DNA from 2 places in the Paenibacillus cucumis (ex Kampfer et al. 2016) genome. Region 2 is predicted to be linked to the other one. Evidence: a T-box and tRNA genes for the amino acid it is inferred to sense, from the RefSeq annotation. Region 2 holds a T-box; the other holds one or more tRNA genes.
What was found. The T-box of region 2 lies ahead of argS (arginine--tRNA ligase). A T-box ahead of a tRNA ligase gene usually reads a tRNA of that ligase, here a tRNA-Arg.
Positions count from the first base shown of each region.

Region 1 (16,007 bases), on a different contig from region 2:
CATCCACCGGAATTAAAGTACGTGGTATACCAAGCGGACTGGAACAAATCAAGTATGGCTTCCATAGCTCGCCTGACAATAGAAGCCGCTGCTGGAGGGGATGAGGTAGCACGTTTCCTTCTGATGGATGAGGCACAGCAACTGGCCGATACCGCTAAAGCGCTCATACGCCAACATGTTTCTTTTGCCACGGCTCCTATGGCACTTTCCGGTTCCATATTTCGCTACTCTTCCCTGTTTCGAAATACATTCCTTCAACATCTTACCGAAGTGCACGATCAACAACAGGTTGTCTGCTCGGAAAATGCTCCTGTCCCGGCCGTGGGTGCGGCACAGTTAGCAAGACTACAATGCCACTTGGATAAATCATTCTAAACAAAAAGGAGGGCTTACGGATGAATCATACCCTTAACTCATTAGTAACGGAACAGCCTAACCCACAGACAGATGATATGGATCAACTGCCTTCAGGCGAAATTATGGAACTCATCAATCGGGAAGATCGCCGCATAGCTGAGCTTATTCAGCCACTAATTCCAGTCATTGCTCAAGCCGCAGACCACATCGTAACCAGCTTTCAATCGGGAGGAAGACTGTTTTATGTAGGTGCAGGTACAAGCGGCAGGCTGGGTATTCTCGATGCATCGGAATGTCCCCCTACGTATGGTACTCCACCTTCTATGGTGCAGGGCATTATTGCAGGCGGGTTTCGGGCAGTTAAAGATCCGGTAGAAGGCGCAGAAGATAGTGAGGAAGCCGGGGGAATGGATTTGAAGCAGCACGGACTACGCGCCAACGATGTTGTCGTTGGTATTGCAGCAAGTGGACGCACCCCTTATGTGCTTGGAGCCATGAATTATGCCAGGCAGCTTGGTGCTGTAGTCATCGGGTTGAGCAATAATGCAGGTACACCTATGAGAGCAATCTCGGATGTGAGTATTGAAGCGGTTATGGGACCAGAGGTTGTGATGGGGTCGACTCGCATGAAAGCCGGCACCGCCCAGAAAATGATTCTGAACATGCTGACGACAACAGCGATGATCCGTTTAGGTAAGGTATATCGAAATTTCATGGTGGATCTGAATCCGTCCAACGAAAAGCTTGTACACCGGGCAAAACGCATGATACAGCTTGCGACTGGAGCGCAGGAAAACGAAATTGAACAAGCCTTTACCGCAGCAAATGGACATGTCAAAACAGCCATTGTGATGCTGATGGCGGATGTCGATGCAGACGAAGCCGGGCGTCGGCTAGAGAATGCAGACGGTTTTGTACGTCATGCGATTGCCGGATCAGGCTGATCGGGACGGCACCTTGTTTGTATTAAAGAAGTTGTGATAAAGAAGCTCGGGCAGCAAGTCATTTGGTACGTATAGGCGAGCTTTCCCGGCGCTGAGAGATGGTTATTTACACGAGAGAAGCCTTGCTTGCCCGGTTGGCTTCTCTATTTCTATTTTTCCTAGCGTACAAGTGTAGTTCCTCATCAAAAAAATCCCAAGTACATGTGACTGTACGGGATTCTCCACGTTTCTATGTTCTAACCACATCATAATCTCGTTGCTCATTTATGCTCCTGAATCGCTTGTCTGCTCTTCTCCAGGTACTGCACCGACTGATTATAATCCCGGCTGGCAATAGCCAAATAAAGAATATCAATGACGTTAAGCTGTGCAATGCGTGAAGAGGTAGCTCCACTGCGAATATCGCTCTCCATCGACGTAATCATAAGAGGAACATCCGCAAGACTGCTCAGCGTGTTACTGCCCCACTTGGTAATGCTGATTGTTCCTGCACCACCTTCACGGGCATGCTTCAAACAGGAAATCACATTGGAGGTCTCGCCTGAATAAGAGATACAGACCACAACATCGTCCTCACGCAACGTCGTCGCAGACGAAATCTGCATATGTGGATCGGCGAACGAAAAGCTGGTTCGGTTAATTCGCATAAACTTGTAATGTGCATCCAATGCGATCAAATTAGACGCCCCCACGCCGTAGAAAAAAATGCGATTGGCTCCATTCAGCATGTTAACCGCCTGATCTACAAGCCTTGGTTCCAAAATATGAACCGTGTCCTTGATCGATTGAATATTGTTTGTAGACACATGTTGAATAATACTCTCGATGGAGTCTTTAGGACGAATCTCTGTATATTGAAATTGCTCATTGGTCTGTAAATCCCCCGCTATCTTGAGCTTCAGCTCCTGAAAACCGGTTACACCCAGGGATTTGCACAACCGGATAATAGCGGCCGGACTGCCTCCGCTTCGTTCAGACAGTTGCGCAACGGACGACTGCACTGTCTCTTGGGGGTGTTCCAGAATGTAGGCTCCGATCTTTCGTTCTGACGGAGTCAGATCATCCAGTAATGCGCGTAAACGTACAAGTCCACCTTTCATACCTTCCATCCGCTCCTCCTCTCCGTACTGTTATCTGTACAAGCATTTTATCTTATATTTATGGCCACGTCTAACGGGAGACACAGCTTACCTTGGCAATTCAATGGCCACTACAGAGTCAGATGTCCCGAAATAACAGCGTGTGCCGCACCTGTTACACGAGGAAGTGTATTGGTTCTGCCCATCAAAGCCTCATGTCCAAGCAGCGCAAACCCCATCGCTTCCCTGGCATCATCCGGAACACCGTAATCTGCTGTACGCTCCAGACGTATGGATTCTGGAAGTCTTAGCCGAATCATCTTCATTAATGTGTCATTGGACGTCCCCCCGCCGCAGGTAAGCATTGCCGAGATTGACGTCTTGGGCAGCACAAAATCCTCAACGGCCCGTACAATTGTTTCTGCTGTAAGCCAAGTTGCGGAAGCTAACAGATCTTCCAGTGACAGATCATGCAAAGCCGCAAATTCCATAAGTCGTTTGGCATAATCTGCACCATAAACTTCACGTCCGGTACTCTTGGGCGGTTGTCGACGAAAGTACTCATCATTCAAGCAGTATGCGGCCAGCTCGGGGTGCACGGTTCCCTTCGCTGCTATACTTCCATTAGGATCGTAATGCTGCTTCCCTTCGGTAGCATGACGAACCAGTGCATCTATCACCATATTCCCTGGTCCTGTGTCAAAAGCCGAAACCTCCGTCTCGGATGATCCTGACGGAAGCACAGTCACATTGCCGATCCCGCCAATGTTCTGCACCAGACGTCCTTCCGTAACACTACGGAACATTAATGCATCCGCATAGGGCGTCAGCGGAGCACCTTCCCCGCCTGCAGCCATATCACGTGCACGCAGATTACCAATAACGGGCAGCCCGGTGCGCTCTCTTACTACAGCACACTCGCCGATTTGCAGTGTAGAGCTTACTTTCATACTGCCGGTACCCAATGGGCTTGGAAACGCAGAAGGCACCGGTGCATGCCAGATTGTCTGCCCATGCATGCTGATTACATCGACTTGGCTGCTTGAGACACCAGCGGATTGCAGCAGCTCCTGTACACTCTGTGCGTACCATTCGGATACACCGAAATGGGCTGTTGTCAGCTCATCAACACGAGCTGTTTCGGGAGAACATAAGCGAATCAACTTCTCTCTGAGCTCATTCGTATATGGTGTACAGACAAAATCAATAAGATCAAGCCGTTGCATTGCTCCGCTCTCATCGGTTTGAATATGTACCAGTGCCGCATCCGTTCCATCCAGCGACGTTCCAGACATCAATCCAATCACCAGGTGCTCCCGTTTAGAACGGTACTTTGCCCACATCGGGTAACTGCTGATATCTCCTCGTGTGTCCATACGTATGCCAACCTCCCTAGACCGGATGCTCCACCTGCCCCGTCCTGTCCATATTTCAATCAGTATATGATACAAAATTTCACAAGTCAATTATAACGTGAAATTTAATTACACTTTCATATACTTCTTTTATCTCGCACTCCATATCTCTTATATCTGCTCTTTCTACTACATAGACGAAACGCTACAAATAATCGAGTACGTTGAAAATAAGAATAAGTCCAGCTATGCACATAACCCACGAGAGCATAGAGTCTGAATGTTCAACCAGCTTACGATGCAACTTCTCCAAGTGGTATTGAATGAATGACCCGATCCAAGTGTACAGCAGATAGATCAGCACAGACGGCATAATCATCAAAATATTGTAACTGATTAGTATCGGCAACCACTCCAACCATGAGAGCCCCTTACTCGTCATGAGACCTACTGCACCGAAATATGGTAAAGCTGTGCCTGCTTCCAGCAAAAACGTTGTAGACCCCATTAAGACTACTCCCACAGTACCAGTAGAGCGTAAAGAATGGATTCGATTATTTTTTCGAGAACTGGGTTTAATCCAGAAGCTTACCACAAACAACAACGCACCAATGATAAATATCGACCAACTTGCAATCTTGTTATGGAAAAAGGAACTCAAATAATCTTGTACAAACTCCATCGCCAGCATGAGTATACAGCCAAGGAGAAAGTATAGTACCGTAACGGTCAGCAAATACACAGCCAATCGCGAACCGAATTGTCTTTGCCCCAACGCCATCAAATAGACGGTTACCCCCAGAAGTGTTGGGCTTAACATATCCAGAAATGCGAGACCTCCAACATAGAGCAACATTTCAGCATTCATTCAGCTGTTCCACCTTCGTTGGTTATAAAAATGTCATAGGCCGCCTCCATATAATCTAAAAGTTCAGGCTCCAAGGGGTAAAAGCCAAGCTCTTCGGAAACTTCAGCCGATTTCCTCGCCTCCCATAGTTTGTTTAAAAAATCATCCTGCCCTGCGAAGTCCTCTCGTTGCTTCTCCATCATTCGCCTGATAATGTTCTGTACTTTCTCATGTTTAGGCGGTTCATGCATATGACTCTTAAGCTGCCCAAGCAGTGCAATCCACTCCAGCGAATGGGGGTCGTTTGCTCGCATCCGTGGTAACTTCCGCCACATCATCATTTCATCATGACTAAATAATTCCTCTCTTAAAGAAGGTCGCTTGGCTACTTTGGGTTTGGAGAGTTGAATCAGCTTTTCGATCGCTTCATGCTGATCTCCCTGCTCCAGCACTAAGCTGTGCAACATCTCCCTGATCGATACCTCCATCGATTTCAGCCGTTGTTGCTCTTCTACAATGTAATTCAGCTGATTACGCAAAGAATGCTCCCAATTCCAAGACGCATCCGATAACATCTCCTGGATATCTTTGAGCGCATAACCCAAATCTTTGAGAAACTGAATCTGCTGAAGCTTCTTTAGATCGTTCTCTACATACAAACGGTGACCACCATCAGTCTTAGAGGATGGCTTTAAAAGACCGATTGAATCATAATACCGCAGTGTTCTTACAGTAATATCCGTCTTACGTGCAAGTTCATTAATATGAATATACAACCTTCATTCACCTCTCAGGCATCCTGTACAATTCGCTCAGGTATCTTTGTTTTTCCGTTCTCCAGACCACACATATTTCAGAAGATAACCAGCACCTAACCCGATTAATACACCTGGAAATAAATAATCCATGGTTAGTCCGATGCCTGCCCCGATGATAACACAACTGTATATGAGGACATCCCCAGTTTTCATGTTCGCACCTCCTTCTATTTGCAAAACAAGACCTTTTTGATTTGTGACTATTATATAAAATGACGTAACGTCAGCTTCAACTCCTAATCATTATGCAAAAAACTTGATCCTTACGTAACGTCATCTCGTACGATGGATGAACACACCCTGTTCCTAATCCATTTCTTATTACGAGGTGATTTAATGAAAAAAGTTTGGCCTGTATGGCTTTGTATGCTTCTCATTCTGGTATCCTGCAATCCGCCTCATGCCCCTTTTACAGACAATCAGACCATGCCGCTTGGTACAGCTAAAGTCATTTCTATTGATAATGGCAGTACTCCCGTAACCATAGAAACCATATCCGACCTTGATTCGTTGGAAGTGTCCAGTACTGCTCCTGATCGTAAACCTGCTTTCACAATAGAACGAAGCCAGCAACACATTCGAATCGCAGCCAACAATCATCTGTTTCGCATCTTTAACTTGGCCAATAAGCCCGTCATGGTCGTCAAAATCCCTCTACATTATAAGGGGAGTCTGCAGATCAACAGTTCGTCCGGAAGCGTAAACATCATTCGGCCTCAGAATAGTCTGGTAGTGGATGGAACTAGCGGCTCCATTGAACTGACCGCAGACCGTATTGTTTCAGATATTCGCCTTGCCTCCACCAGTGGTAAGATATCGCTAAGAATCGCGGAGCCTGTACCTGATGTAAGTTGGACACTCGAATCCCGTAGCGGAAGGCGTTCTTTTGCTCTTGAATGGCGGCAGATGAACGAAAATAAACATATATCACAAGGGGTTACAGGTCAGGGAACACATCAAATACACGTGATAACTCGATCAGGTAATATTCAGGTTCAATAGTAAGAGCAGGCCATCCCCCTTAGGACAGACGCTTCCTTAGAAATTGAAAAAAATAATAGTTTAGCCATACGACAAAAAAGGCACACGAGGTGCCTTTCTGGCTGTTAAAGCTATTCTTTGTCCGTATCCTTTCGAAATCAAAACTGAGATGATCGTTAAGCTATTCTTCAAAAAATTAACTCATCCCCAGGAGATAACAGATCAATATCCGTACCAGATCGAAATTGTCCAGCGAGCAATCCTTGTCTCAGCCGCTCTGTCTCTGCAAGGTCGGTATGAACCAGCACGTTGTGCCGGGCATTGACCCGGTTCAACATCCGCTCCACATCATGCCATCCTTGATGAACCTTATATCGGACCTTTTCCACCCTGCATGTGCCGTATTGCTCAGGACTTTCGAGCAATTGATGTGCGAATGTACCGGCAGAAGTATGTCCCGTAAGCAAAATCAGATTTTGCACTTCAGGTGCCCACATCCCGTAATACCAGCGTGCGAGTGAAGACTGCATCATGCCATCCGGAATGAACCAGAGCGAAGCCTCATATTTTTCAAGCAACGTTGTCCGCTCTTCGGGTGTACTCACGCTTTCCCAGCCCTCTCCGCTCAGAAATGTTGCAATCCGATGAGCAGGCGCACTTTCGGTGACTTCACCTTCCAGCTCTCTAAGCCAAAAAGATGCACGATGCAACTGCTTCATGCCATCTACAAGCCTCTGCTCCACAATCAAAGGTACATCTGCAAAACGATGTTGTGCCCACAGAATCAGTTCCTGTCCTCGGCCAACCGCAGGCATGGGCAAGAGCACCTTACCCCCTTGATGAAGAGCATTCTGGATGGCACTTTCCAGCTGCTGTAACTTGTCTGCCTGTGTATCACGATCTGTTCCGTAGGCTGCATCGATAATAGCCAAATCTGGTCTGATGATAGGTAGCTTATGCCCGTCTTCTTTTCGGTCTATATGTTGATCTTTCTGTTGATCGTTGTACTGATCTTTGTGTGGATATTCGTGTGTTGTCACCTGCATTTGCGCTTCCAAAGGAGCATACTCCACGACTTGCCTGCTACTCGTAACGGATGCTTTGCTGGACAAAGACAAACGTTGCGCTCCACCTACTACAGAAGCAACGGGCATGACCTCGTTCAGTCTTTGCCTCTTCAGATCAGCCTGCCTGAATCCGTCAGCCACATCATCTGCCTGTAATAGAATAGATTCCAACGTGTAATCACCAGAGTACAGTATTCGCTTATCTTCCATTTCCAGCCCAAACCAGACTGATCCGGCCAAATGTCCAGTACGTCCCCACATGACCGATACACCAGGTAACAATTCAAACCAGTACTCACGCTCAGCCTCATCCTCTAAAAATCGATAGCGAATCCGTTTTTCATCTACTTCATCATAGGGCAAAGATTGACCTGCACGTTCCATATTGTTACGCCATGATCGAAAGTAAGTTGTTAGCTGCTCTTTCGTCTCGCGTGTTGTCCACACTTCACCCGTATACCCCAGCTTGTAAAGTAGCGGGATGGCAACGGAGTGATCCTCATGGGCATGGGATAACAGCACTGCATCCAGTTGTGGCACAACCTCCGGTTCGATGAGCGGATATTCGCCGTTGCCTTCTTTTTTCACACCACAGTCAAGCAACAGCCGGTAACGGCTCCCGCTAAGCAGATAGGCAGAACGTCCGTGCTCGCCCGCACCGCCCCATACATTCAGTTTGATCATGAAGCATTCCACTTTCTCTTTGAATTCAGCATTTCAATCCCAAGCAGCATCAGTACGGTCATGCCGACGGTTACTACAGCCATCGCCATACCAAGTGACACCTGACCCTGTTCAAACTGGGCAAAAATATACGTCGCCGACGTCTGCATCGACGGCGGAAGAATCAGAAGCGAGCCGACCAATTCTCGGGTCGCAATCGTAAAGGTCATCATCCAGCCCGCCAGCATACCGGGCAGGATCAGCGGAACAAGGATGCGCCGCAGAATGTACAGCGGCTTACCGCCAAACACCTGACCCGCCTGAAACAACGTGCCATCGATCTGGGTAAAGCTTGATTTTACATATTGCACGGTATATGGCAGGAACAGCACAACATACGTAAGCACCACCATCCCATACGTGTTGTACAGCGTAACGGGCATCCAAGGCGAGTTCCAGAACAGAATCAGACCAACTACCATAACAATTCCCGGTACCGTGTTTGGTAGCAGACTGAACAAGTCGATGACCCGCTGCATGAACGAAGATGACTTGCCAATCGCCAACGCAAACCCCGTACCTATGATTACTGCCACCGTAGAAGCTGCCAGAGATAATCCGAGACTGTTTCCGATCGCCTTCATGCTTACTGAACCCCAGGATAACAATTCCCGGTAGTGCTCCAATGTCAGATTGTCCAGCGCAAGTCCTACTCCCCGTAGCTTCATCGTAGATGCCGCTATGATCGAGAAATACGGGATGCCGATGGATAGAATGAGCAAGATGGCAAGATATGCACCACATAACCATCCTGCCCACCCCCGCAAAGAATAGCGCTTCGAGCGTTGTCCTTTACCGCCTACCAACCGATATGTGAACTTCCGGCTGATTGCTGACTGCATGTACCACATAACCAGACAGACGGACAGCAACACCGATGCCAGTGAAGTCGCCTTACCGAAGTCGATCGGCCAGCTGGAGATGTATTTGTGAATCTCTGAAGTCATCACATAGTAGCCGATTTTGCGCCCGAAGGTCGCGGGTGTACCAAACTCCGCAATCGTTTTGACAAAAACAAGCATAATTCCCATCCCGTAAGATGACAACAATAAGGGTAAAATAATCCGTCTGAATCGGTATCCGGCACGCCCACCGTGCACGGCTCCCGCTTCTTCCAAATTACCGCCGATGCGGATTAACGCATCCCGTAGCAGCAAGTAGAGGAAGGGGAACAAGTGCAGACTCATGATCATCACCATGCCCCAGAAGCTGAAGAACAGCTCCGTCCAGTTCGCAGAGGAGGGTATCCATTGCTGGAGGTATCCCCCTTTTTGCATAAATAGAATCCATCCCATCGAGCCGATATACGGCGGGGTCATGAACGGAATCATCAGGATGACATCCACCCAGCGATGCTCTCCCATTCGGGTTTTGGACATCATCCAGGCAAGCGGTAACGCCAGTAGTGTTGTCATCGCCACCACGCAGATGCCCAGCCACACGGAATTCAGTAACACACCGGATAGATGATGCCCCGTAATCGTACGCAAAGGCGCCATCCAATCCCATTGCCCGTTCGGGTACACACTTTGCCAGAAAATGAGTAACAAGGGCATCCCAATGCTAATTGTCAGCAGAAAGAGGGCCAACACCACCCCCACTCTCCGAAAAATACGGTTGTTATCTGTTACAACAGGTTTCACTACGCTCACCTCACATGACTTTCCACATCAAGACAGCAGCATCACCTGTTGTCCACCGTTTCTGTATTTGCGTTCACTTATTTAAAGGTTTCGGAGAAACGTGCTGCGGTTTCATCACCATGCTCGCTCATCCAGTTCCAATCCACTTTCAGTTGCGGAATATCCTTCACGTTGGCACGGTTGGTTGCTTCGATATCTTCACGTCCTGGAATCAGGTATGCATCTGTAACCAGCTTCTGTGCTTCATCCGACAATAGATAGTCGATAAATGCTTTGGCATTCTCTACGTTAGGGCTGGATTTCAGAATGGCCGCCGGTCTTGGGCTGATCACTGTACCCTCTTCAGGGTATACGATATCCAGCGGTTCCCCTTTGGCTTTGGCGGAATAAGCCATATAGTCTACACCTGCTGCCACAATGCTTTTCGCACCCGTAATCACCGGGTCAAGGGCTTCCTGATTCGCTCCTGCCATCGCTACACCGTTCGCTTTGTAGGCGTCCAGCAGATTCCATCCTTTTTCACCATTGGCGCTCAGGTAACCTGTAATGAAATCAAGTGCGGAGCCAGATAGGGTCGGATCAGGAATATTCACTTTATCTTTCCATGCGGATGTTGCGAGTTCAGCCCAGCTTGTAGGCGGCGTTGCCACCAGTTTGCTGTTATACACGATGCCCAGTGCAGATGCACTACTGCTAAAATAATTTCCGTCTGCATCCGACCATTCCTTATTCAGCTTGTCCGCATTCGCGGCTTCCGGATATGGCAATGTGAGTCCATCCGCTTTCAGAGCTTGTGCCGAAGGCAAGGAAGCCAGAATAACGACATCTGCTACCGGATTGGCTTTTTCCGCCTCCATACGAGCCAAAATTTTACCCGTCGTTCCCTGGAACATCTCGACCTCAATGCCTGTCTTCGCTGTAAATCCATTCACGATATTGTCTGCCAGCTTCTGTGGACCTGCACTGTACAATACCAGTTTGCCGCCTGCTGCTTTGTTCGGCGCTTCCGCTGCCGCTGCTGCATTTCCTTCCCCTGCGGGCTGTGCTGTGTTTCCAGTCGTTGTATTCCCCGTGCTACATCCGAATAGACTCAGACTCATCACTGCTGTTAATAAAAGTGTTGCACTCTTTTTACTTGATTTCATACTGAACATGTCCATTCCAGCTCCCTTAGTTTCGAATTAGAGTAAAACTGCAAGTGTTTGCTTCCATTTCTTCGATCATATCTTCTTTATTTTTTCTGTTATTGTCTTTATTGCATTATGCTTCGCGTTTTGAGAAAGCTTGTCGCTGTAGTTCACTGTAAGTCGCTATCTATCGAGCTACGGCGATCACTTCTCGCTGTTTAACACTAGCATTCGGCTTCATATCATGTTTCATACCCGGCTTTGGACTGCCCTCCTGGCTCTGCGCATCATGCATTCGGCAGATTCGTTCCGGCGATACATAGAGCTGAACTTTCTCTCCAACGCTTAATCTATGATTCGCATATGCTGTCCACACGCCCAGTCCTTCCATCTGCACACGTACCTCGTAGCGTTCTCCCACATAGCTGACGCTGAGAATAATTCCGGGGTAGCCCAGATCATCGTGGCTTGTTTTGTTCCAGGTGACATATTCCGGCCGAACCATGGATTCGTTTGGCGTAAGCCAATTGGACTTTCCGATAAACGATGCGACATAAGAGTCACTTGGCGCAGAGTAGATCGTTTCCGGGGTACCTTTTTGCAAAATCCGCCCCTTCTGCATCACCACGATCTCATCTGACATCGACATGGCCTCAATCTGATCATGTGTCACATACAGGGCAGTGAGTCCCATATCGCGTACCAGTGACATCATCTCAATCCGCATCTCTTCTCGCAGCACAGCATCCAGTGCACTCAGCGGCTCATCAAACAAGATAACACCCGGCTTCACCGCTACCGCCCTGGCAAAAGCAACCCGCTGCTGCTGTCCACCCGACAGCTGATGAGGATACCGATCTTCCATGCCTTGCAGGCGAACCATGCCAAGTGCTTCATTCACCTTTTGCCGCAGATCAGCCTTCTGTTTGCCTGCTTTCAAGCCAAAAGCTACATTTTCATATACCGTCATATGCGGCCATAATGCAAAATCCTGAAACACCATGCCCAGATTACGCTTGTGTGTCGGTGTATCAATCCGCTTTGCTGTAGAGTAGAAGTACTCCCCATCCGCACGAATCTCCCCCGCATCCGGCTGTTCCAGTCCGGCAATCATGCGGAGCAACGTCGTTTTGCCGCAACCCGAAGGGCCAAGCAAAGTGGTGAATTTTCCGTGTTCAAGCGTCAGATCCGTGGGCAATAGTGCAGGCGTTTGATGAAATGATTTTTGAATTCCTGTTAACTCCAGTTTCATAAGCACCCCTGCCTGTCCTCTTTACTAAACTTTTATTGCGTATCCCTTGAACTACTCTCTTGTTTTACTCTGTTATTGTGTTTCTCCGTTATTTCGATTTCTTCTGTTGCTGTTGCTGTTGCTCTGGCTTAGCTTAGCTTAGCTTATCTCGTTTATATTGCTCTGCTTGAGCTTATCCCCTTTAAACTGCTCTTGTACTGTTTTCAGTCTAACGCTCGCTTTCGAGAGTTGTTTGTTATGTTTGTAAAATGAGAATTAACTTTTTAGATGAATTCTGTTGATGTTCATAGATTAAATCTATAGATAGACACGGTATGATCTTTCATAGAATTTTCTATGTGCTTTCCTTGTAGGAATCGGATTATTATACATACCGCGAAGTTGTAGAACAGAGGAGTGTGGGAGAAACATGAACCTGATCAAATTACAAATTGTTGAACTGATCGACAAATATCATCATATGACAAGTGTGGCCGAGATTCTGGGCATCAAGCAACCAACGGTTACGTTTCATATGAAGTCACTGGAGGAAGAGATGGGGGTTCGTTTATTCGAATCTCGCAGTGGAAAAACATTTCTGACCGAAGCTGGACAAGCCTTGCTTCATTATAGTGTCAAAATCAATGCCCTAACCCAGGAGGCCCGCCGCGTCGTCAAGGAATACGACAGCCTGTACCGGGGTACGCTCCATATTGGAGCAAGTTATGTTCCAGCTACCTATCTGCTACCCGCGATGCTTCATACGTTTTCTCAAGAGTTTCCGGGTATTCGGATGTTGTTGTCTGTCAAACCAGCCCCGGTTATCCGCGAGATGGTCATCCGGCATCAGCTTGATCTGGGCATCATCTCATCCGAACCTTTTGTTGGGTCGGTATTACACGCCGAAACGTTATGTGAGGACGATCTTGTGCTCATCTGCTCTCCGCAACATGGGCTGACTCAGAAAGAATCGTTGCATCCTGAGGATATTGCACAGGTGCCTTTTGCTTTACACGGTGATGAGTCCAGTACGCGAAGGCTGACCAACCACTGGCTTGTACAGCACGATATCCGGCTGCGGAGCACCGTGGAGATGGATTCCCTGGAAGCGATCAAACAGCTTGTGTTACTTGGCGGTCACATCTCCTTCATGTCGCGGATGGCCGTTCAGTGGGAGGAACAGCAGGGTCTTATTCAGGTGCTTCCCATTCCGGGGGAGCAGGCACCACGCCATATTTATACCGTTCATAACAAGGATCGCCACCCTTCTGTTCAGGTCAATCGGTTCATCGAAGTCCTGCACGAAGTCATGAACACACAGCCTTTACTACATCATCCTATCGGTTGAACCTATATAAACTATCGCGGGCCATTCATGAAATCTATGCAAGGTTAACGTAATGTGCGCTTCCCGTTAATCGTATTCAGAAACTTGCACGGTAAAGTGGGGTCTGTACGTTAATCCAGATTAGGAGAGTGATTGGTTTTGAAAAAGTGGAAAAAAGTAACCGCCTCGTTGATGCTCAGCATCGTCACCCTGGGAAGTGGACTAACATTTCTGGATACGCCGCAGGCTTCAGCCGCTGCCAATGCCGTTCCCGCTTATGAAGTGAAGTTCCTCGCCAAGCCGGAGCTTGTGTTAAACGCCAATGGAACACCACGCAGTGAGGTCATCCAGACCCTAGGGCTGAACGCTACATCACGAAATATCAATGTGGAGTACTTTGACACCAATGCTCTCGGATTGGATGCCCAAGGTTGGAACGTCCGTTTTCGCAAAAAGGATGATAAAAACAACTTCGAATTAACCTACAAGAAGCGTTATCCTGTCATTAACGGGGATATCAATGTTGCACTGACACTTGCAAATCAGGAAGGCTTCGATTCATCAGATGATAACTACGAGGCTGAAATTGACTGGGGATATGGTAAACAAACACTGAGCTTCTCCAACACGAAAAAAGTAGACACCAAAACAACTGGCACACAGTTGCCTTCCGAAAAGGATGCCTTGGATCTGCTATTGGACAAGCTTCCCGGTAAATTAAAAAACTGGTCTGCCTCCAACTGGGGCAAACAACAACTTACACAGGCCCGTGCCTATGGCCCAATCACCTTCCAACGGTATGAAGGTACATGGAACGGTCAGGAGCTTACCCTGGAAGTATGGCCGATCCGCAATGCAGCAGGTACGGGTATTGAAAATATCGTCGAGGTTTCATTTAAAACAGATGACGCAGCAACCGTATCTGGTCTACGTAACCAATTACTACAATTGCTTCAAAACAAAAACTGGTTGATCCCTGCTGATGGTCTGAAAACACAGACCATCCTGGAACGGTATTAATGTAAAGCGATATGCAGTAGAAACAAAAACTCCTCCTGCTTCTTTAGATAGAAGCAGGAGGAGCTTTTAATTTTCATCATATTTATCCGATAATTTAAAAATTAGCTTTCACAAGACAAATGTTCTTTTTCCGGGGCATATATATAAACTATGTATACTCTACAACACTAAAACTAAACAATAAAAAAGAGTTCTTGCATTATGCAAGAACTCTTTGAATCGTAAGCGGGTGATGGGAATCGAACCCACGCTATTAGCTTGGAAGGCTAAAGTTCTACCATTGAACTACACCCGCATAAACGAAAAATCGGGATGACACGATTTGAACATGCGACCCCCTGGTCCCAAACCAGGTGCTCTACCAAGCTGAGCTACATCCCGATATAAAGGAAATAATGGCGCGCCCTGAGAGATTCGAACTCCCGGCCTTTTGATTCGTAGTCAAACGCTCTATCCAGCTGAGCTAAGGGCGCATATATTGGAGCGGAAGACGGGAATCGAACCCGCGACCCTCGCCTTGGCAAGGCGATGCTCTACCGCTGAGCCACTTCCGCAAAATATATGGTGCGGTCGAGAGGACTCGAACCTCCACGGGGGGTTAGCCCACACGGACCTGAACCGTGCGCGTCTGCCAATTCCGCCACGACCGCATAATATGAAAGTGAGTCATGAAGGATTCGAACCTTCGACACCCTGATTAAAAGTCAGGTGCTCTACCAACTGAGCTAATGACTCATAGTAAATGGCTGGGGATATAGGATTTGAACCTATGCATGACGGAGTCAAAGTCCGTTGCCTTACCGCTTGGCTAATCCCCAATAAAGAAAACTATGGGGCGATCGAGGGGAATTGAACCCCCGAGTGCCGGATCCACAAACCGGTGCGTTAACCACTTCGCCACGATCGCCATAAAATCAAACATTAAAGCATGAGTTTTTAGTATTACCATCAGAGCTTATATTATACAACTTATAAACCTCTAATTGCAAAATACTAAAATGGTGCCGGCGAGAGGACTTGAACCCCCAACCTACTGATTACAAGTCAGTTGCTCTACCAGTTGAGCTACACCGGCGCGGTGTAAAGTATTAAAATGGCGGAACCGACGGGATTCGAACCCGCGATCTCCTGCGTGACAGGCAGGCATGTTAGGCCAACTACACCACGGTTCCAGATCACTTTCGGTTAGGAAAGCTACAATTGCGGGGGCAGGATTTGAACCTGCGGCCTTCGGGTTATGAGCCCGACGAGCTACCGGGCTGCTCCACCCCGCGTCATTTAAAAAAATATATGGTGGAGGCTGAGGGGATCGAACCCCCGACCCTCTGCTTGTAAGGCAGATGCTCTCCCAGCTGAGCTAAGCCTCCATCTTTGGGATTCTCATCCCACTCTTTAGTTATTAAAATAACTATGACCCGTAGGGGATTCGAACCCCTGTTACCTCCGTGAAAGGGAGGTGTCTTAACCCCTTGACCAACGGGCCTCACT
Region 1 is NZ_JACLIC010000008.1:9,574-25,580, forward strand. It holds gene H7T88_RS05155 (BadF/BadG/BcrA/BcrD ATPase family protein) at 1-375, shown strand, start outside; gene murQ (N-acetylmuramic acid 6-phosphate etherase) at 396-1,301, shown strand; gene H7T88_RS05165 (MurR/RpiR family transcriptional regulator) at 1,562-2,401, opposite strand; gene H7T88_RS05170 (anhydro-N-acetylmuramic acid kinase) at 2,512-3,756, opposite strand; gene H7T88_RS05175 (GAP family protein) at 3,941-4,603, opposite strand; gene H7T88_RS05180 (MerR family transcriptional regulator) at 4,600-5,358, opposite strand; gene H7T88_RS05185 (hypothetical protein) at 5,395-5,553, opposite strand; gene H7T88_RS05190 (DUF4097 family beta strand repeat-containing protein) at 5,737-6,402, shown strand; gene H7T88_RS28630 (MBL fold metallo-hydrolase) at 6,570-8,132, opposite strand; gene H7T88_RS05200 (ABC transporter permease) at 8,129-9,727, opposite strand; gene H7T88_RS05205 (ABC transporter substrate-binding protein) at 9,892-10,968, opposite strand; gene H7T88_RS05210 (ABC transporter ATP-binding protein) at 11,129-12,193, opposite strand; gene H7T88_RS05215 (LysR substrate-binding domain-containing protein) at 12,603-13,520, shown strand; gene H7T88_RS05220 (hypothetical protein) at 13,659-14,519, shown strand; tRNA gene H7T88_RS05225 (tRNA-Gly) at 14,744-14,814, opposite strand; tRNA gene H7T88_RS05230 (tRNA-Pro) at 14,827-14,900, opposite strand; tRNA gene H7T88_RS05235 (tRNA-Arg) at 14,916-14,992, opposite strand; tRNA gene H7T88_RS05240 (tRNA-Gly) at 14,999-15,073, opposite strand; tRNA gene H7T88_RS05245 (tRNA-Leu) at 15,082-15,169, opposite strand; tRNA gene H7T88_RS05250 (tRNA-Lys) at 15,182-15,254, opposite strand; tRNA gene H7T88_RS05255 (tRNA-Gln) at 15,263-15,337, opposite strand; tRNA gene H7T88_RS05260 (tRNA-His) at 15,351-15,426, opposite strand; tRNA gene H7T88_RS05265 (tRNA-Thr) at 15,519-15,594, opposite strand; tRNA gene H7T88_RS05270 (tRNA-Asp) at 15,614-15,691, opposite strand; tRNA gene H7T88_RS05275 (tRNA-Met) at 15,720-15,793, opposite strand; tRNA gene H7T88_RS05280 (tRNA-Val) at 15,811-15,886, opposite strand; tRNA gene H7T88_RS05285 (tRNA-Glu) at 15,931-16,002, opposite strand.
Region 1: it has a tRNA-Arg gene. The T-box ahead of argS (arginine--tRNA ligase) is inferred to sense a tRNA for this amino acid. The anticodon was not compared.

Region 2 (16,007 bases):
AACAAGACTAGGATAATGGTTCAAAGTTCCTCCCTGGTGGGTATTAAGAAGCATAGCAAACTTTGCCTGGGAGGTAACTTTAAATGACACAACAACAATACCAACAATGTATCGATGCTTGCCTGGAGTGTATGAATGCTTGCAACGTATGTTACATATCGAGTCTGAAAGAATATAATTTAGCGATGCTTCGTGACTGTATTCGTATGAACCGGGAATGTGCTGATATCTGTGCATTTGCAGCGCAAGCCATGACACGTGGAAGTGATTTCATCGGTGAAATCTGTGAATTGTGTGTCAAAGCATGTGAAGCCTGTGCAGCGGAATGTGGTAAACATGCACATGATCATTGTCAGGATTGCGCTGAAGCTTGCCGTAGATGTGCCGAAGCTTGCCGTTTAATGGTCGCAGTTGCTTAAACTATCTATGTAATCAATTTAAAATAACAGGGTTGCTAATCCATACCAGGATATGTATAATGATCTGAAATGATCGAAACAGCAATATCCGTGATCGGGAGAGTAGCCCAGATTCAGGCCATGACAGCGAGCCGGGACAGGTGTAAGCCGGTATGTGATGAACTGTGTGAAGCGCACCCGTGAGATGGTTATCCGAAGCCATGTATAGGCTCCATTTGGAGTTCGTTGTATATGGATTTGAGGGTAATCCGGCATGCAACCGTTATTTGCACCGAGCGGATCGGTTACACCTTCTTGCAGCATGCTGTAATACAGGTTACCGTTCACTTAGAGTGGTACCGCGGGAACTGTAAACACAGCTCTCGTCTCTTATTTGAAGAGACGAGAGCTTTTTTGCGTTTATTTTAAGGCATATATCATGCAGAGAAGGAGTGTTAGATGTGTTATTGAAGCAGGCTGCAACTCAGATTGCCCCGTTAACCGGGCTCACACCAGAAGAAGTATTGAGATTATTGGAAGTCCCGCCGCAGGAGGAGATGGGGGATGCTGCATTTCCCTGTTTTACGTTAGCCAAGTCGCTAAGAAAGGCACCGGTCGTTATTGCTGGAGAAATTGCCGTTGCATTACAGACCGAGGGTATGGATGCTACAGCAGCAGGTCCTTATGTGAACATTCGTTTTGACCGGAATGTCTTGGCGCCCCAATTGCTCGAAGAAGTGGGTAGCGAGACATTTGGTAAACTGCAGCTCGGGCAAGGAGCGCGTGTTGTCATTGATATGTCCTCACCTAACATCGCGAAACCTTTTGGCATTGGGCATTTGCGTTCCACTGTCATTGGTGCAGCGTTGTATCGTTTATATAACGAAGCGGGTTATACCTCGATAAGTGTGAATCACCTAGGGGACTGGGGGACGCAGTTTGGCAAGCAAATCACGGCATATAAGCGGTGGGGAAACGAAGAGATGTTACAAGCAGATCCAATTCGTAATTCTCTTGAACTATATGTTCGTTTTCATGATGAAGCAGAGAAAGATCCTTCTCTAGAGACCGAAGCACGGGAATGGTTCCGTAAGCTGGAGCAGGGGGATGAAGAAGCGAAGCGTCTATGGACTTTCTTCGTAAACGTGAGTATGCAGGAGTTTAACCGGATGTATGAACGCTTGAATGTGGATTTTGACCGTACGCTCGGTGAGAGCTTTTATAATGACAAGATGGGTGCCGTTGTGGAGGAACTTCGAGGCAAAGGACTGCTGGAGGAAAGTGACGGTGCGCTCGTTGTTCGGCTGGATGAAGAGAATATGCCACCATGTCTGATCATTAAAAAAGATGGAACGACGATCTACCCAACCCGGGATTTGGCAACAGCAATCTATCGTCATGATGTGATGCAGGCAGATAAGTTGTTGTACGTCGTTGGTGGAGAGCAGAGCCTTCACTTCCGTCAAGTATTTACGGTATTGTCAAAGATGGAGTATGACTGGGCAGATCATTGTGAGCATATTCCGTTTGGTCTAATGCGTTTCGAGGGGCGGAAGATGTCCACACGCCGGGGGAAGGTTGTTTTTTTACAGGAAGTACTGGATGAAGCTGTCGCTCGTGCCTTGCAAATTATTCAGGAAAAAAATCCGAATCTGGAGCAGGCTGAGCAGGTAGCCGAAGCCGTTGGTGTAGGGGCGATTATCTTTGGTGATCTGCGCAACAATCGCATGAATAACATTGATTTTTCGCTGGAGGATGCGGTAAGTTTTGAAGGAGAGACTGGCCCTTATGTGCAATATACTCATGCACGAATTCAAAGTGTGCTTGCCAAAGCCGCTAATGTGTCACGTGATGAACAGGAAATGGATTCGGACACGGATCAGATGAATAACCCTCCTGTAGCAATTGTCGGCGATACCTCTTGGGTGTTGCTGAAATTGCTGAGTGACTATCCGGCTTATCTGGAAAAAGCAGTGCTTCGCAACGAACCATCCGTGATTGCTAAATACACGATAGACGTTGCTCAAGCCTTTAATCGGTTTTATCATGCTGAACGAATTGCGGATGCACCGTCAGGTGTCAAGGCTTTTCGGGTGAAACTGGCCGAGCACACCGCGAAACGTCTGGCGTACAACTTGTCTTTATTGGGCGTACGCGCTCCCGAGCAGATGTGATCTAAGTTCAGATTACGAAAACAGGAGGGAATCCGAAGTTATGCGCTGGCTTTTCCGGCAACTTGAATGTTGTTTGCAGTTTCGTTACGATAGAGACATAATAAACAGCCAAGGTGCACGGATAGAAAGGAGCGCTCGCATATGCATAACACGGATTTCCAGAATGATTTCATGCTGGACAGCGAACACTCCAAGGAATTGTTTGCCTATTACGGCTTGGCCGTATATTATGGACAGGCGCTGGAACAGCAACTGGTTAATCTTATTTTGTTAACTAAAATGTCACAAGGCAAGGTGGTAACTGAGGAGGAACTAGAGGAGCTGTACGAGCGGAAGATGAGTAGTTCACTGGGGCAACTTATTCATGAAGCACGGCATCATTTTACGTTTTCCGAAGAAGAAATAAGCAGTCTGAATGAATTATGGCAGCAACGAAATCGGATTGTGCATCATTATTTCAAAGAGCGCATTCATGAAACCTTCAGTCCGGAAGGTCGGACACGTATGATTAAGGAATTGCAAGATTTTAAAGAACGTGCACAGGAACTGGAGCTCGTACTCCAGCAATATATAGGTGCCTGGATGGCAGCATTGGGACTAAAGGATGAGTCTGCGGCAGCATGGGTTGCTCTGGAACGAATGCATGCGGCGAGATTTCAGGAACGTGGGCCAGATGAGGAATTATGAGTGACAAACATTCAATCAAAACGTAGCTGTAAAGGTATCACAAAACGGAGTGTAGTTATGGGGTTGGCATCGTTGCTCTTATTTATTCTCATCTGGGCAGTGGTCACAGCCGCAAGTATTCTCTCGTATATGCATGAAAGCTCACCAAGAACATCTGATGCAGCGATTGTGTTGGGTGCAGCGGTGCAAGGAGATATTCCCTCGCCGGTATTCCGTGAACGAATTGAACAAGCCATAAGGTTATATAGAGCAGGCACAGTTCGTAACCTCATTTTTACTGGGGGCTCCAGTCAAGAAGGTATTCCTGCTGAAGCTTTGGTCGGACGCCAGTATGCTCTTACGCAAGGCGTGAAACCGGAGCACATTCAGGTGGAGGACAAGTCGGTAATCACCCAAGAGAATCTTATATATGCGCTGGAAATAGGTAAGAGGGAAGGTTATCGTACCTACACTATTGTCAGCGACCCTCTGCATATGAAACGTTCCATGAAAATGGCAGCCGAACTTGGCATGGACGCCGTACCATCTCCTACACAAACGACCGCGTATCACAGCTGGAGTACGCAAATCCCGTTCCTTGTCCGAGAAATAATTATGTATATGGGATATACAGTTAGAGGCTGGACTTAGAGGGCGAACTTAAAAGTGAAGAGACGGTCTTTTATTATAAGGTGAAGATATTGTCGTAGAGCAATAATAAAACCCGTTCTGTCAGTAACCTGAAGGCTACTGTATAGAACGGGTTTTATGTGTTGTTTTAATGCTGGCCGGATGTCCTTGTTGACGAAATATGTTCTGCTAAATGATAGCGAAAGAGAAGAAAGTTACACATTTCCTCCGGCGAGTGATGGCGAAGATGTACTAAAAGCATCAGCTGAACGAGTCGAGCCATCGGCGATGGCTTCGCCTTGAGCCCCTTGTTGCAATTGATACATCTGATAGTACCGGCCTTTCAGCTCCATCAACTCATCATGCGCCCCTTGCTCTACAATTTTTCCGCGATGCAGCACGAGAATCTGATCTGCAGAGCGAATGGTTGACAGACGATGGGCGATGATGAAAGTAGTACGTCCTTTTTTGAGGACTTCCAGCGCGTTCTGGATCAAAGCTTCCGTCTCTGTATCAATGTTGGCGGTGGCTTCGTCCAGAATCAGGATCGCGGGATCGAAGGCGAGTGCGCGTGCAAAAGAAATCAACTGCCGCTGTCCGGCAGACAGTGTGCTCCCTTTCTCAACTACCGGCTCGTCAAAGCCTTGCGGCAGATGCGCCAGAATACGTTCTGCACCTACATCACGCAGTGCCTTTTCAATGCGTGCCCGGGAGATCTTTTCATCACCCAGACTGACATTGGAAGCAATCGTGCCTGTGAAGAGATAAGGGTCTTGCAGTACGATCCCCATATGTTCCCGAATCCACTGCTTCGGCAATTCCTTAACGTTCTGTCCGTCAATCGTGATTTTGCCTTTTTGCGGATCATAGAACCGGAACAGCAAGTTAATGATCGAACTTTTACCGGAACCGGTGTGACCGACCAAGGCCACCGTCTGGCCTTGTGATGCTTTGAACGAGATATTGTTCAGCACATAATCTTTTTTATAAGCGAACGACACATCGTCAAAGACGACATTACCTTTGTACCTCGGCATCGAGCCGTCTGTAACGGGTTCTCCTTTTTCATCCATCAGCTCAAATACACGGCCGGCAGAGACAAGAGAGGAGTCAAGGTTCGCAAGCTGGTTCACCATACCGATGATCGGCTGGAACAACCGCCCGAGAACATCAACAAAGGCATACAGTACACCCAGTGAAATAATACTTGTACCTGTGATCGCACCTGCTCCAAAGTACCACAGAACTACGGCAAAGGCGATATTCCGCAACACATTCACCAGGTTATGAGAGGTAAAGGCATTCAGATTGAGCATTTTGTTCTGATGTTTCATATAGTCTTCATTCAGTTCTTCGAATTCCTGGCGAGTTTGCTTCTGGCGACGGAACACACGAATGATGGACATGCCCTGAATGGACTCGTTAATGATTGCATTAATCTCACTCAGTCGCGAGCGAATGATTGTATTGTATCGGGTGGCGAATTTGCGATAGAGCACAATCCATGCAATGAGCATCGGTACAACGAATAGTGAAATCAAACCCAGACGTACATCGAGCAGGAAGAGAGCGATATAAACTCCTGTTATCATAATAATGCCTGAGAAAAAGTTGGACAGTACCGCCACAAACAGATCTTTTACGGCTTCGGTATCATTAGTGACCCGAGAAACGACCTTACCTGCGGGCAGGTTATCAAAAAAGTTCACGGGCAACCGCTGAATGTGCGCATACACATCGTTCCGCAGCCGTTGAATGACCTTGTTGGCAGAGGATTGCAGCCAGAAGGTTTTACCAAACTCCATAATAACCGAAATGACAAGGAAGATCAGATAATACACAATTAATTGATAGATGCTTGGCATCTCGGGTTTGTAAAAGGCAAATAGTTCACCGGCAGACAGCGGCACAGCCGCGTATTGCCCAGTAACTTCACCTGCACGAGTTATGGTTAAGGTTCCGTTCGCATAGGAACGATCGCCGTCAGGAGCATTGACCGGCTCGCCGACGAAATAAAAGCTTTTGCCGGCTTGCAGTACGCGTACCTCGGCTCCTTTGGTTTCGTCTGGTGCAAACAAACCTTCACGTTTATAATTTTTCCCTTGATAAACGGCGGCGTCTTCCGAAGCTGCCGTCTCATAAAATGGCTGCTCAATGGCGAGCAGGTGATTATCAATCATGGATTTGGCGATAAAGGGTCCGGCGAGTTCAGCCGCAACTCCAATCGTCAGCATGATTAAGGCAGCGATGAATGTGCCTTTGGCTTTCAAGGCGTAATCCAGCAACCTTTTACCTGTATTGGACTTCAAATGAGTTACCTCCTACGTGGACAGATTGGACTCGACCTGTTGCCGTTCATATTGTTCACGGTACCAGCCATTCTTGGCGAGTAGTTCCTGATGAGTGCCTTCTTCCGTAATTTTACCGTGCTCCAGCACGATGATCCGATCTGCGTGTTCGATAGCTGACAAGCGATGTGTCGAGATCAGTGTTGTTTTGCCAGCGCGTTTGTTGCGAATATTTTCAATGATTTTAGCTTCTGTGCGAGCGTCAACAGCAGACAGGGCATCGTCAAGAATAAGGATATCCGGATCAGCGATAAAAGCCCTAGCCAGAGATACCCGTTGTTTCTGTCCACCAGACAAAGCGATACCTTTTTCACCTACAAGTGTATCGAGACCGTCAGACAACGTTCCGAGATCGCCGTCAAAAGCAGCGGTACGAATCGCTTCCATAATGACATCATCAGACGCGTTTGGCTTACCGAATTGAATGTTCTGACGAACGGATTTGGAGAACAATACTTGTTCCTGTGGTACGTATCCGATCCAGCTGTGCAGATCATCCTTCGCAATATCCTCGATGGAATGTCCTGAAATGCTGAGCGTACCTGATCCAGCAGGGTATTCGTGCAGCAATTGTTTGAGCAGGGTGGATTTACCACTTCCCGTGCGTCCTACCACGCCAAGTGTCTGTCCGCGTTGAATAGTAACATTGATATGACTGAGGTTATCCACGGTAGAGGTTGGATAGCGGAATGTCACATCTTTCATGACGATCTCATCCGGCTGCGTAATATGAACAGGATGTTCTTTGTCCTGAACAGCAGGCTCTACGGATAATGTTTCGTTCACCCGATCCAGAGAAGCACTACCTCGTTGCATGAGGTTAATTAATTCACCGATGGCAAACATCGGCCAGATCATCATCCCCAGGTACATGTTGAACGATACGAGGTCTCCCAGGGTGATTTCATTGTGGAATACAAGATAAATGCCGTAGGCCAGTGCAATGACGTAACTCAGACCTACGAATAGTCGAATGGTTGGTTCAAATAAGGCATCCATCCGGGCAACCGCTAAGTTTTTGCGATATACATCTTCCGTGACATCAGCAAATCGTTTCTCGTCCAGACGTTCCTGAACGTACGCGCGTACAACACGGATGCCTGCAATGGACTCTAACACCTGATCGTTCATATCACCAAAGGCATCCTGTGCCAACGTATAACGTTGATGCACTGCTTTACCATAGATCATCATAGCGATGGCGATAAAAGGCAGGGGCAGAATTGCAGCCAAGGTCAGCTTCCAGCTGACGAGGAACCCCATGGCGAACAGTACAGTTAAGAGAAATGCTGTGGAGTCTGTTAACGTGAGCATACCGAAACCTGCGGTTGTAGCAATAGAACGAAGGTCATTGGTGGCGCGAGCCATGAGATCTCCGGTTCTGTTTTTTTCGAAAAAGGGTGGTGTCATTCGCAGCAAGTGATCCATGAAGCGGGAGCGTAGCAACCGTTCTACGAGATTGGCTCCGCCGAATAATTTGTGCATCCATATGTACGTAATCAGATAGATAATGATGACCGTCCCAAGAATAAGTGCGATGTAAAACGTTAATGAGGTGCTTGTGATAGAGCCGCGTACGATCTCGTCGATGGCGTTCCCCAGAAGGCGCGGAGGCAGCAATTCAGCAATCCCCACAAGAATGAGCAAAATGACACCAACCAGGTATCTTTTGCGTTCCAGCCTGAAGAACCAGGCCAGGTTTTTAAGTACAGAGAACAAGTGTTATCCCTTCCTTTCGATGTGCAAGAAGTGCAAAGTTTCGTTCAAAATGACAGCTAAAGCTTGGTAAGGCTCATTCAAGCGCAGTTCAATCCAATAAAAAGCCCACAAAAAAAGACACACCGCACGCAGGCGGTATGTCTTATATCTTCATACGGCAGCATGACTCCAAGAGCAGAGCCGCCGCCGTACATAAGGTATTGTGAGCGAGCTTGACAGGGGTCTGATAAACAAGAGACACCTGAAGCGCTGTCTTATGAACGGAAAAGTGATTTCGGGGATACTCCGGTATTTAATTGTGTGTGAATGTGAACCAACTTATGTGTGTTAAACACCGTAATCACCCTTTCTTGTTAATGGAAATAAATGCAATGTAGACCTCGTATGTTTGCATCTTACCACCCGTTTTTACAATCTGTCAAACATTTTTCACAAGATCGTATGCCTGTGTATGATTTGCAGGGTTTGTGTTCAAGCCGCTCTAGCGATATGATGTAACATATATATACAAAAGGAGCTGACATCATATGAGTACCATACATGTATCCGACCAAGCTGCCCGCTGGTACAAAGAAGAATTGAACTTGAATGAAGGAGACAGCATTCGCTTTTTTGCTCGTTACAGCTCTGGCGGTGGTCTTCATCCGGGATTTTCTTTGGGAATTGCCGTTGAAAAACCGAGACATCCTGCGGATCAAACGGAAGTTTCCGGCATTCAATTTTTTATGGAAGATCACGATTACTGGTATCTGAAAGGGCATCAGTTGCATGTAGATGTTGTAGAGGATGGTCAGGATATTGAATATCGTTATACCGAAGTGTAATAAAACATTAGTCCATAAATGGAACGCGAGCACCGTCTTTTTTTAAAAAGGAGGGATGAGGAGTGGATCTACCGACACGGGATATTGGGCAATATATTGCGAAACGTGCAAATATTGTAGTCAAAGCAGCCATAATGGCTGCGAATGATCAAGGTGAGCTACTGCTCATCCAGCATGCCGAACAAGGGCATTGGCGAATACCTGTTGGAGAGATGCGTCCTGGAGAGACGATTGAAGGGGCAGCACTTCGTGAACTTTGGGAAGAAACCGGTTGGACAACGGAGTCGATGAGCTTTGAATCATTATACTCTGGACCGGAATTGCGGCAAGTGCATGCGAACGGGGATGAGGAGTATTATGTTATCGCCTTGTTTAAGGCGCGAATTATTCTTGATCATCTTGTGGAAGCGCGAGTAAACAGCGATGCGGGATTAAAGTTTTTTGAGCCGAATGCACTGCCGCCGATGAACAGTATTAGCCAAACGCTACTGGAACAGTCTGGCTTAAAGTAATACGTGCCACTAAAAGTACATGAACTCGAAAAAGACCTCGACTGCCACTATACAGTGAAAGTTGAGGTCTTTTGCATTTTTTCGTATATGTGTTCTCGGGATTATACCTGATCCAGCGGCTCATCATCCATTGCAAAATCGAAATCATCGATATCAAACACCTGCACAGGTGATTCGGACTCAATGATACGGGCGATTAACTCCACTTGATCGGTCAGGATTGGAATCCCCAGACGCTGAGAAGTAAGAATCAGTTCTGTCTCTATCGGATCAAAATATTCTCCATATTGAGCGGTATCCATGGCGTTAACAATCGTAATGGAGGCTTGATCACCAAATAGAATGGCGGGGCTTTTTGCCCATGGTACCGCCAGGGCGCGCTCAATCTTTTTCTTATTTAACGGCTCTTCAAAGTAGGAGATTAATTCATTGATCTTGGTTTTAACATGCTGATCATCTGTAGCATTATCCATCATGGGGTCAGCACTGCTCTGAAATTCATATAGTTCAAGGATGGTGGTGTAAGGAACGATATATTCCACAGGCGCCGGCGGCGCAAGCAATTGACCGTAAATAGCCACCATCACGGCTTCGGTAACAAAGGGACGTGACATGGTTCCTGAATCCTCCTGAGGACGATAAACGTCGTGAAGTGCTGAATGAGTTCATCTGACAAGGTGAGAAAGATGCCCATTCCCTGTTGCAAAATTCATGTATCGGTTTGCATGAATAGAAGTATAGCACAGAGCGGTGGGAAATACAGCCAGTTTGCAAAAGCATACACGATTACCGTACCGTACGGTTCAGGATTTACCTAAAAGCAGGGACAGGATGCCCGCTGCAATCAAAGGCCCGACAGGTACACCTTTGAACAAGGCAACGCCAAGAACTGTACCGATCAAGAGGCCTGCCACAACTGTTGGCTGTGTGCTCATCAGCGATGCGCCGCGACCGCCCAGATAAGCCACAAGCAAACCAACGCCAATGGCGAGAAGTGACTTCCAGTGCAGAAACGATTCACCTATGGTCTGCAAGCTCATTTTACCGCTGGCGAGAGGAGCCATGACACCGATTGTCAGAATAATAATACCCAGTGTGAGCCCGTATTTTTCAAGCCAGGGAAAGGCTTGATTGACATTGAGTACACGAAGCAGTAACAGGAATACCATCGCTACAGTTACAGGTGTGTTACTGCTGATGATGCCAAGCGCTGCGAACACGAGCAACAGGAGAGAGGTCATATCCATGGATTTCATTGCTCCTCAGACTGAGCATGATTTTTGTTGCCACGATGTTCTGAATTGTCAATGGTATGTTCTGTTTTGCTAATGATATGCTCAGCAATGTACCGTCCATGCCAGCGGCCTGACTCAATGAATACTTCATTGGCATTGCGCCCAGAAGCGATAACACCGCCCACATAAACGCCTGGTACACTACTTTCCATCGTTTGTGGATCGTACAGTGGCTTATCCATATCCTCAGACATCTCTGCTCCAATGGAAGCAAGCAATTGGCGGTCAGGTCGAAAGCCGGTCATGGCGAGCACGAAGTCATTCTCAAGCTCGGTTTCCGAACCATCTGTATGCACAATTCGAATGGAATCATCCAGGATTTCATTGACACGGGAACCAAGATGAAGCGTAATGCGGTTTTTCTGTACCATACTTTCAAATAACGGGCGAACCCAAGGTTTAATATGCTCGGACAGACCTGTACCGCGGTATACCATATCAATATGAGCGCCAACACGGACAAGCTCCATGGCGGCGTCAACCGCTGAGTTACTTCCACCAATGATAGCCACGCGTGTATTGGTATATGGGTGTGCCTCGCGGAAGTAATGCGTGACTTTATCCTTGTCTTCACCTGGAATGCCGAGGTAATTCGGGTGATCGAAATAGCCGGTAGCCACAACGACATGCCGCCCTTGATGTACGATGGTTTCTCCACGCCGATTAACCGTATGTACCTCGAAGGTGCCGTCTTCCTTACGCTGGATCTCACGGGCTTCCTCATAATTATGAATACGCAGGCCGAAATGTTCGGCTACTTTGCGATAATAGGCAAGTGCTTCATAACGAAACGGCTTGTCATTGGCCGAACTGAACGGCACGTTCCCGATCTCCAGCAACTCCGCCGTACTGAAAAATTGCATGTGAGTTGGGTAGAGATAGATGGATTGTACGATATTGTGTTTCTCAATAATGACAGCGGACAATCCTACCCGCTCGCATTCAATGGCAGCGGACAGACCGCATGGGCCTCCGCCAATGATAATGACATCTTCCATGTTCTTAATCCTCCTTCATTACAAGCAATATAATCCTACCGTAAATAACACTTCAATGCCAGTTCTGCGAGGCAACACAATGTGATGAAAAATCAAAAAATAAATTGAATTGACTTCCAGATAAATAAAGACTAGTATCAAATTAGATACTCATCTAATTAAATGTGAGGTGTATGTTGATGCAGCTTGAGAAAATTGTGGCCTATCACAAAGCCTTGGCTGATCCTACTCGCCTTCGGATGCTTTTGCTGCTTTCCGAAGGAGAACTGCATGGTCAAGCGCTGGCGGAGCGCCTTAACTTGTCTCAGCCGACGGTGACTCATCATGCTGCCAAGCTGAGAGAAGCTGCGCTTATTCAAGAGCGACGGGAGAAAAATACGGTTTATTTTACCCTGAACCCTTCGTTCATTCGCGAACATGCCCAGGCTTCAGTTGATTTTATTTTCAAAAGAAAGGAGCAGTCTGATATGACAGATGTGAACGAAACACTGAAAGCGTCTATCATGAGAAACTTTTTTTCCAAGGATGGCCGGCTTCGCCAAATTCCTGCGCAGTACAAGAAAAAGCTGGTTGTGCTTGAATATCTGGTTGAACAATTAGAGTCTGGACGCAAGTACAGCGAGAAAGAAATCAACTCGTTTATTCAGGAATATCATGAGGATTTTGCAACCCTTCGCCGGGAGTTTATCATGCATCAGTTCATGTACCGCGAAGACGGAGTGTATGAACTAAACCCTCGAGAAATGTGGACGAGATGGGATCAAGTGAAATAAAGAGAGAATAGCTACAAAAAACAATGGGCTTGACAAATGCACAACAGACTGTGTAACATGATGGCATATTCTACAAGGGAGGCGATGTTCATGACAAATCTAACGGCAGTATACGTGGAGTTGAATAGGAACAGCGTCTCCGGAACGGATCAAGGTACATCGATTTTGCTATAGCTGGATAGAAGTATCCAACTTTGGCGAGCGATGATAAGACCTTCATACAAAGTCACGGGTGACGTACACGTGGCTTTTTTGTGTACTGATATGGGGAGTTCCAGGGCTGGGATAACGGACGGAGTACAGGATGACCGTTATTCAACATGCTGTGGAGGCAACCTCATATTCGTATAACTATGGATTGCCGCGGGTGTGAACAACCTCGTGGTTTTTTTGTTTGGATCTGTAATCGGAGATGCAGGATGGTATCGTGAAAAAAATGAATTTAAACACACTTCAACTGAATCATAAACAATCTGGGAGGAATTTTTATTTTAAATCAACGTATGGAAAATAAGGGCATTGAAAATTATGGCTGGTCTGCGGCATGGGAGAAACGATGGTCTGAGGAACAGTTAGGCTTGGAATCCAAACGGCCTGCCCGAATTATTGCAGATCATGGACATATGCAGCGTCTGATCACAGCGGATGGAGAATGTTGGGGCAAAGTGTCAGGAAAACTCCGTCATGACAACTTGGAGACAGTACTTGCACCTGCTGTTGGCGATTGGGTAGCTGTGGCAGGAGAACAGGGCGAGGAAGTGATTATTCATCATGTATTGCCACGTCAGAGTCGTGTATCCAGGCAAGCCGCTGGCCCGGTAACGAAAGAACAATTGATTGCAGCGAACGTAGACTCCCTTCTGATCGTTGCGGCGCTTAATCATGATTTTAACCTCAGAAGACTTGAAAGATATGTGTTAATGGCTTGGAACGGGGGAGTAAGACCGGTTATCGTCCTGAGTAAAAGTGATCTGTGTGATGATGTACAGGGACGAATCCGTGAAGTGGAGGGGATTGCACCAGGCGTGGAGGTACTGGCGATTTCGGCAATCGAAGGACAAGGGAAGGAAATGCTGGAAACTTATCTGAAACCAGGTGCAACTGTAGCGCTCACTGGCTCCTCCGGAAGTGGTAAGTCCACACTGGTCAACTGGATGATGGGCAAGGATGTTCAGATTACGCAATCCGTGCGTGAAGGGGACAGCCGTGGCAGACATACAACGACACATCGGGAGATGTTTGTATTACCACAGGGAGCTGTCTTGATCGATACGCCGGGCATGCGTGAACTTCATCTCTGGGACGAAGGAGAAGAAGGTCTTTCACAGGCATTTGGAGAGATTGAAGAGCTGTCTGGCGCGTGCAGATTTATGGATTGCAGTCATACGAAGGAAGAGGGCTGTGCAGTTAAAGAGGCCATTGCAAACGGTGAGTTGGATGAGAAGAGGCTGAATAACTTCCTCAAGATGCAGAAAGAAATGCAGTATCAGCGGCGCAAGGAGGAGGTGGCTTCGCGCAAAAGGACAGCTTCAAGCAAACCGGTAAAAACACGCAAGGCCAAGCATGCCCATCGGGCCAAAGATTGGGAACAGGACTGATATGAGGCGGGGCATCCGTATTTGTCTTGCATAGGATAAGGCAGGAGGGATGTCGTGATGCCGAATTACAGAATCATCGTGGACTTGTCCGACCATATGTTATATCTGCTAGATGGAGATCAAGTTGTGAAAGGTTATCCGGTAGCCACAGGTAAAATGCTGACCAGCACTCCAAGCGGAGAGTTCACCATTGTCAACAAACAAGAGAATCCTGGAGGGCCTTTCGGTGTGCTCTGGATGGGCCTGTCCAAACCCCATTATGGTATTCATGGAACCAACGAACCATCGTCGATTGGCAAGTCCGTATCACATGGCTGCATTCGGATGTACAATTCAGACGTGCTGGATTTGTCCTCAAAGGTATCCGTGGGAACCCGAGTTACGATCCGGCCATAGGCCGGATATTCTTTTTTGAAAAGGGGGCGAAGCTATGCATATAAGGTTAGCACGTGAAGGGGATGCGAGGGGGATCGCATACGTACATACAGAGAGTTGGAAAACGACATACCGCGGAATTGTGCCAGATCACGTTTTGCATCTTTTGACTACAGAATCACGATTAGCTCAGTGGGAGCAGCAGTTACGCGCTAGCGAAAATGATCAGATTTTGATCGTCGCCGAGGATGAAGAGGGGGAAATTGTCGGATTTGCCTGTGGAGGTAAGGAACGCGAAGGTAAATTACCCTATGATGGCGAGCTGTATGCCATTTATCTGCTCCAGTCTCATCAAAATTCTGGAATAGGCAGACAACTTGTGAAGCAGGTGGTTCAGCACCTCCAGACATGCAAGATTGATAATATGATGATTTGGGCTTTGGAGCAAAACCCGGCGTGTCGTTTTTATGAAAAAATGGGTGGTATACCTGTTCATACACAGTCGATTCGTATCGGGGATGAAGATCTGGAGGAAGTCGCGTATGGCTGGCCTGATCTAGCTTCTTTTGAGGCATAGTGCACACGTTGCTTTATTCATATTGTGACAAAGCCCGATCCGCTTTCAGGTTGCATTATCCGTTTGCCTAACTTCGAACAAGGTTAATGAATGAGACATCGTTTTTTTTAATGTACATTCTAATCTGAAGATCGGAGGCTTGTGTAATGACTTTAGTAGATAACCAACATAAATCGGCGACGTGGACTAAACAGTTCATTTCAGGTAAATGGGTGGAAGGCTCAGGCGAGAAAACGATTGAAAACATGAATCCGTATACGGGTGAAGTGATCGCGACCTGGCGTTCTTCCAGTCCAGAGGATATAGATCAGGCTTATAAGTCTGCGCAAAAGAGTTCGGTGGAATGGAAAGCAACGTTGCCTTCCGTTAAGGAAGGGGTGCTTCGTAAAGTCTCCTCTTTAATGGAAGAACGAAAAGATGAGATTATACAGCTACTCATTACAGAATCCGGTAGCACACGCATCAAAGCTGAAGCAGAATTTGCCGCAGCGAAACGTATTGTGGATGAATCGGCTTCATTTCCTTTCCGAATGAAAGGCGAACTGCTTCCGTCCAATACGCCAGGCAAAGAAAATCGGGTAGTCCGTGAGCCCAAAGGGGTTATCGGCGTTATTGGACCATGGAATTTTCCGCTACATCTATGTTTGCGTTCCGTCGCACCCGCAATCGCACTCGGCAACGGTGTGGTGATTAAACCCGCTTCGGATACACCGATTACAGCAGGATGGCTGATTGCGGATCTCTTTGAACAAGCGGGTCTGCCAGAGGGCGTATTAAATGTAGTCGCCGGAAGTGGCAGCGAGATTGGGGATTATTTTGTCACACATCCCATTCCTAAAGTCATTTCATTCACGGGTTCTACAGAAGTGGGTAAGGGCATTGGTAAACTCGCCGGTGAGCATCTCAAAGAAACCGCACTGGAACTCGGTGGCAACAATGCGATGATCGTTCTGAATGATGCGGATGTTGAGCATGCGGCTCAGGCTGCTGTATTCGGAAAGTTCCTGCATCAGGGTCAGATTTGCATGGCGCTAAACCGTATTATCGTACACGAAGATATTTACGATCGGTTTGTTCAATCCTTTGTTAACAAAACGAAAAACATACATGCCGGTGATCC
Region 2 is NZ_JACLIC010000046.1:121,676-137,682, reverse strand. It holds gene H7T88_RS25780 (CobW family GTP-binding protein) at 1-11, shown strand, start outside; gene H7T88_RS25775 (four-helix bundle copper-binding protein) at 84-419, shown strand; T-box leader at 501-792, shown strand; gene argS (arginine--tRNA ligase) at 860-2,572, shown strand; gene H7T88_RS25760 (hypothetical protein) at 2,714-3,259, shown strand; gene H7T88_RS25755 (YdcF family protein) at 3,317-3,889, shown strand; gene H7T88_RS25750 (ABC transporter ATP-binding protein) at 4,084-6,177, opposite strand; gene H7T88_RS25745 (ABC transporter ATP-binding protein) at 6,190-7,935, opposite strand; gene H7T88_RS25740 (HesB/YadR/YfhF family protein) at 8,463-8,759, shown strand; gene H7T88_RS25735 (NUDIX domain-containing protein) at 8,822-9,271, shown strand; gene H7T88_RS25730 (ADP-heptose synthase) at 9,373-9,885, opposite strand; gene H7T88_RS25725 (DUF441 domain-containing protein) at 10,075-10,518, opposite strand; gene H7T88_RS25720 (YpdA family putative bacillithiol disulfide reductase) at 10,524-11,564, opposite strand; gene H7T88_RS25715 (DUF2087 domain-containing protein) at 11,744-12,337, shown strand; gene rsgA (ribosome small subunit-dependent GTPase A) at 12,841-13,935, shown strand; gene H7T88_RS25705 (L,D-transpeptidase) at 13,993-14,331, shown strand; gene H7T88_RS25700 (GNAT family N-acetyltransferase) at 14,366-14,887, shown strand; gene H7T88_RS25695 (aldehyde dehydrogenase family protein) at 15,034-16,007, shown strand, end outside.